Prochlorococcus marinus XMU1408: one gene and its partner. The protein of the gene in region 2 binds, or shares a complex with, the protein of the main gene of each other region. Links are inferred from orthologs where the notes say so. Each region holds a gene or a part of one and is shown on either strand. Other genes may lie near its edges. The genes, in order: pheT and pheS.

Region 1 (3,382 bases), on a different replicon or contig from region 2:
TTAAATTTAGATCTAACTAATTCGGAAATATTTGTTTATCAGCCAATTTGATTGGTTGAATATCGATTTAAAATAATTTAATTGATTGAGAACTCCTTAATGACAATTTAAAATGATTGTTTTTTTTATTTTAAATATTTAGAATTCCTAGAAAGCATGCCAATTAGTAGATTAGAAATTTACTTGTCCAAAACTCGTCCATTTTAATTAGCTCCCATATAAAACCTTTCACTGTAAGCATTTTTGAGCTTGCATAACTGCTTTAAAGACAGTTATGCCTATGTTAATGATTTTTTTGTTTCTACTTGAATACGTATATACTCGGAGAAGGGCGTCTCAACTATCTATTGCTGGACTCATTGTTAGTCCTAAGATGATTTGAATACAAGACTATATAGATCTATGTATTGCGATGAACGTATAGCGCTGAGTTTTTTTACAAAAAAGACAGTTTCTTGAATTGATTTAATAAAGAACATATTAAAAAACCTAAAACGGTGATATTTGAGGCCATTCTTCTTATGCGATATTTGTCTAAACAGTCTCAATAGAGTCTAGGTGCAAGTCTCACCTAAAGAAAAGAATAAGACCCGCGAGACTAGCTTCTTAAGTCTGCTTTTAATTTCTCTTTAAGAGCTTTTCTTATCTTTTCATGTATGGGATTTATATCTTCTTCTACAAGAGTTTTTTTAGTATCTCTATATCTAATTCTAAAAGCCTGGCTAATCTCTTCTTCGGGAATCGATGATCCTTCGTAACGGTCGATCAATTCCACTTTTTCTAATAGTGGTCTTCCAAATTTTTTTATTAGATTGATAATTTCTAAGGATGTGTGCTTTTTTGAATGAATAAGTGCAATGTCTCGTTCCATGTAAGGAACAGTAGGATAATCTTTGTAAATTCTTGTCCAATTAGTTTTCCTCGTTGCAGCTTTTATCAATGGATCAAATTCGAGATTAAATAAATAAGTTTCTTTAATGAGATTAAATTTCTCAGATAGAGAAGGATGAATTTGACCAAAGAAACCGATACTTTTACCTTCAACAAATAATTCAGCAGTTCTACCTGGATGCATGAAATGCTTATCAGTTAATTGTTTATCAATAGTTTCTATTGGTAAAACATCGAGAGATTGTTTTAGTTTTCCTCTTGCTTCAAAATAATCTATTGATAAATGTTTTGATGATACACCCCACTTACTAAGTCGTTTATTGCCAGTTATTGCACCTGATAATAAATTTGTTTCTACAAAAAATTCTTTATCTTTTTTATAAGTTTTAGCTATTTCAAAAATCCAACAGCCCTCAGCTCCAAAAGAAATATTCCTTTGGAGAATTTTTAGATGTTCATCCCATACATTTGTTCTTAATCTACTTGTTTCTGTTAGTAGTGGATTTTTGATCAATACAGCATTTTCACCAGAACTGTCAGGGCCAACAAGTGAAGATGTAACTACTTCCTGAAAACCATTATGAATAAATGAATTTCTTAGACGTCTTTCAACTAATTTCGAGGGAGATAATACTCCAGGCTCAAGAGGATCAGGCATGTTCGAATCAAAATTATCATATCCAATTAGTCTCGCTATTTCTTCTATTAAATCAATTTCTCTTGTTAAATCAGATGATCTATAAGGAGGTATTTCTACATTCCAACCCCAGGAATTAGAGGTGATCTGGCAACCAAGTTTAGTTAGAAAAGTCTCAATCTCATCGTTATTAAGATAACGGGTTCTATTAGAACTTCTATCATCAGATAGATTATTAGTGCTTATTAATTTACCAAGTATTCTATTTATTTTCTCAATCCTAAGACCAACACTAATACTTTTCCTTTTAAAATCATTATTCACATGAGTCGATTTAATACTTCCTCCTAATTCTAAAGAAATAAGTTGACTAGCCCTTTTTGAAACTGCAATTGTCATATTTGAAGAGATTCCTTTTTCGTACCTACTACTTGCATCTGTCCTGAGACCTATTTCTCTACTACTATTTCTAATTGATGTGGGTGTAAAAACAGCAGCTTCTAGCCATATTCTTGTAGTTTTATCACTTACCGAACTATTGTTTCCACCAATAACACCAGCTATTGCAATTGGGATATCATTGCATGTAATTAAGTTTATATTAGGATTTAATTTATACTCTTTTTTATCAAGTGCTAAAAACAACTCACCTTCTTCACCATTTCTAATTCCAAAATCGTTAGGTTTAACTTTTCTACCGACAATCTCATCTAATAGATCTGCATCAAAAGCATGTAGTGGTTGACCTTGTTCAAGCATTAAATAGTTTGTTATGTCAACAATTGGATTTATTGAGTTTTGTTTTAATGAACTTAATTTATTTAATATAGTTTTATTTATCTTGTCTGTATTATCTATACTATCAATATACGTAAGAGAGTAAATACAGTCTGATCCAAAAGACTGAATATTTTTTATCTTTGGTGTAAATTTATTAAAGTCATCATTGAAATCTAATTTTGGTAATGTTAATTTAGAATTTGTTATTGTAGATATTTCGCGGGCTATACCAACCATTGACATACCATCAGGTCTATTAGCAGTAATAGCTAATTCAATAATAGTGTCATTCAAACCAAGGTAATCAGCAGCATTTGTACCAATAGGGGGTACATTCGATTCATTTTCCTCAAGTATTTCTATCCCTTCATTATTACTTTCTATCCCTAATTCTCCAAGCGAGCAAATCATTCCTTCGCTTTCGACACCACGCAAATTAGATAATTTTATATGTAATGAATTTGCGGATAAATAGGCTCCTACCTTAGCCACTAGAACGTGATAACCGGCTTTTACATTTGGTGCTCCACAAACAATGCTTAATTTTTTGGGTAAACCAACATCTACAGAACAAACTTTTAGCTTTTCCGCATTTGGATGCGGTTTGATTTCGTCAACAAAACCAATAACAACATTCCTTGCTCGTTCTGATAAATCTTCTAATGATTCAACCTCAAAGCCAGTCATTGAAAGCCTTTCAGCCAAATCGTCAATATCATTGTTAAATTCGACAAGATCTTTTAGCCAAGAAACTGATACCTTCATGATTTGCTCTCATACGAGTTAAACATAGATGTTCAAATGAATTTATTAAAAAGGGTGCTTAGCCTAGTAAGATTGTACTTTGTTTCCTAGACTCACAAAAAGTTTAGCTAAGTTCATATGGCAAAAAAAGGAACCAGAATAGTGGTCACTTTAGAGTGTACTGAGTCTAGATCTGTACCTAGCTCAGAAAAACGTTCTGCAGGAGTATCTAGATACACCACAGAAAAAAATCGTAGAAATACTACTGAGAGACTTGAACTTAAAAAATTCTGTCCTGAATTAAACAAGATGACTATTCATCGAGAAATC
Region 2 (3,224 bases):
AGATTATCGATCAGTCAACATCAATCATATAGAGGAGTAAGTATCGGAGATGATGTCAGATTGTCACCTTTAAATCCCGTTTTTATTTTGAAAGGTGAAATTCAATAATTTTTTATCTTTTATCAGGTTTTGCAACGTGTGGTAGGCCCCAACCCAATTTATTTCTGAGAACTTGAAAGAACTCATGATCTGAAAGTCGGATAAATTTGACTGGATGATCACTTTTTCTAATTAACACCCGGTCCTCTGGCCACACATAACAACCTGCACTACCATCAACAACCATCATCAATCTTTCAGGGGTAGCGGGAAAAACTGTTACTGGTTCTTCATTACTAAACACAAGAGCTCTTGATGCAAGTGAATGTGGAGATATTGGAGTGAGCTGCAGAACTGGACAATCAGGCGTGATCACTGGCCCTCCAGCACTCAGTGAATAAGCAGTTGAACCTGTAGGAGTAGAAAGTATGACACCATCCGCAGAAATATCCACAGGAGCATGCCGACCAACAGAAATTTCAAAATGACACATGCTTGTCATAGGCTCTCTGTGTAATGCCATTTCATTAAGACAAAGAGCTTCCCACCGACATTGATCTCCTCTCATAACACTTACAACTAAGCTTGTTCTTTCCTCGATGTCCCATTGTCTTGCAACTAGATGTTGGAAAATTTTATCTATATCTGTAAGGTAAGCCTCAGCTAAGAAGCCTAAATGTCCAGTGTTAATGGTAAGAATTGGTATGCCAATTGGTGCCGTTTGTCTCGCTGCAGACAAAACAGTCCCATCTCCTCCTAAGACAACAGCAAGCAAAATTGAAGAATCAAAACCATCTGGAATACAAGAGTTGTATCCTTGAGAACTCATATATTGGTCAGGATTGGTAAAACCTAATAAACCACCTGAGCTACTAACTCTTACGACTTCAAAACCAGAATCTTCTAGCTTTTTTTGAAAAGTTTTTGCTGTCTTAACAGCAAGCTCTTTCCCGTCATTAACGATCAGTCCTACACGGGGCACCGATCATACTTCACAAACTATTTATCAATATTAGCAATTAAATCTGAATAATTTTATTTAATACAATTAAAAATTAATTCAAAAAATATTTAACTTTAAAACTGTTCTAAGAATCTTAAATCACTCGTATATAACTTTCTAATGTCATCAACTCCATGACGTACCATACAAAATCTTTCAACACCAAGACCAGCTGCAAATCCACTATATTTTTCTGGGTCAATCCCCAATTCCTCAAGAACAGCTGGATCTACCATTCCGCAACCCATAACCTCTAACCATTTTCCACGCCATTGAACATCAACTTCTGCTGATGGTTCAGTGAATGGGAAATAACTAGCTCTGAAACGAATGGGCAGGTCTCCAAAAAACGCTTTTAGAAATGCCATTACTGTTCCCCTTAGATGGCTAAAGTCAAGCCGTTCATCTATTGCTAATACCTCTATTTGATGGAACACCGGCGAATGAGTAGCATCAACTGCATCTCTTCGATAAACCCGGCCAGGAGAAACAATTCTTACAGGTGGTTTCTTGTCCTCAAGACAACGGATCTGAACAGGAGAAGTATGAGTTCTCAAAAGATATTCACCTCCTAAATAAAAAGTATCTTGCATATCTCTTGCAGGATGATCAGGCGGAATATTTAGTGCCTCAAAGTTGTAGTAATCATTTTCTATCTCAGGTCCTTCAGAGACTTGATACCCTAAGCCCAAGAACAGATCAATTATTTGCTCGGTAGTTGTTACCAAGGGGTGTCGATGTCCTTGAGGCACACCAAAAGGAGAAGCTGTAACGTCTATAGTTTCATTAATTAATATCTGATTTAATACTTGAGTTTTCAAGTATTCAAGTTTTTCTTTTATTAATTCTTGTAATTGAGTTTTTAAAACGTTCGCTCTTTGGCCGATCAAAGGTCTCTCTTCATTGGAAAGATTTTTCATCTCTCCCAATAGAAGTGACAGTTTTCCCTTTTTTCCAAGAAAACCTAACCTTAATTTCTCTATTGTTTCAGAATCTTCAGCAGCAGCAATCTCTTTTGCAGCCTCACTTTCTAATATCTCAAGCTCTTTAATGAGCTGTTTTAGGGATAATGTTGAACTCAATGCATTCCTATCTCAAAAACTAGTTTAATCGTCAATCAGTCCCAGTTCTAAAAAACAACTGCTAAAAAATGAAACCATTGAGAATTTTAATTAGTAATGATGATGGAGTTTTTGCTGAAGGAATAAGAACATTAGCTTCATCAGCAGCAAATAGAGGACATGAAGTTAATGTCGTCTGTCCAGATCAGGAAAGATCCGCAACTGGACATGGTTTAACTTTACATTCACCAATAAGAGCTGAAAGAGCAGACGAATTATTTGGAGAAGGTATTAAGGCGTGGGGTTGTAGTGGGACACCTGCCGATTGTGTAAAACTAGCCCTTAATGAACTTCTTGATCAAAAGCCAGATTTAATTCTTTCTGGAATCAACCATGGACCTAATCTTGGTACTGATATTTTTTGCTCAGGGACTGTAGCTGCTGCTCTTGAAGGTACTTTGGATGGGATCCCCTCTATTGCTGTAAGCATTGCAAGTTTTCAATGGAAAAGTTTTAATTTTGCAGGAAAACTAGCCTTAGATCTCGCAGAAAAAGCAATCGAACAAAGTTGGCCTAAAAATTTATTACTAAATCTAAATATCCCTCCTTGTGATGAAACAAAAATGGGGGCTTTAGTTTGGACCAGACTTTCAATCAGGCAATACGAGGAACAATTTATTCGTCGAATAGATCCAAGAGGTAACACTTATTTTTGGATGGCTGGGGAAGCTGTAAAAGATCTTCAATCAGCTGGTGAAGGACCCAAAGGATGGCCAAGTGATGTATCTCAAATAGCTTTATGCTCTCCTTCTTTAACTCCTATTCAACCTGATCTTTTTTGGAGAGGAAATCTAGATGATTTGCCAAAACTAATATAAAAGTTAGTTTTTCCTATAAATTCGTTGTAATAACCACAAAGAAAAAATCAAACCAATTAAGTGCGCGAATAAAACTTGTGTATTACTTAATACGGAAAGCATTTCTAACGAAGTAATTGGATAATTTTCCATTGCTCTCATTCCTGCACCTATCGATATCCCAGGGGCTTGCATTGAAGCCTGAACAAACAAAGCGCCCGCCAAGGATTGATAACCTACCGATGAAAAAACCAAACCGACTAA

What was found.
Region 1: the proteins of pheS (region 2) and pheT are in contact, whole or in part, in a crystal structure (PDB 6P24), measured with the Escherichia coli proteins. The link is inferred for Prochlorococcus marinus XMU1408 from one-to-one orthologs.

What each region holds. Positions count from the first base shown.
Region 1 is NZ_QJUE01000002.1:654,450-657,831, forward strand. What follows is about bases 337-3,382. They hold pheT (phenylalanine--tRNA ligase subunit beta), read right to left. Parts: upstream 3,074-3,382; coding sequence 599-3,073; downstream 337-598. Other genes in these bases: rpmG (50S ribosomal protein L33), read left to right, coding at 3,191-3,382.
Region 2 is NZ_QJUE01000005.1:126,090-129,313, forward strand. Bases 121-3,008 are described here. They hold pheS (phenylalanine--tRNA ligase subunit alpha), read right to left. Parts: upstream 2,125-3,008; coding sequence 1,117-2,124; downstream 121-1,116. Other genes in these bases: DNJ73_RS07075 (NAD(+) kinase), read right to left, coding at 121-1,021; surE (5'/3'-nucleotidase SurE), read left to right, coding at 2,193-2,981; DNJ73_RS07090 (DUF3611 family protein), read right to left, coding at 2,985-3,008. In the rest of the region: precorrin-6y C5,15-methyltransferase (decarboxylating) subunit CbiE, read left to right, coding at 1-108; more of DNJ73_RS07075, read right to left, coding at 113-120; more of DNJ73_RS07090, read right to left, coding at 3,009-3,224.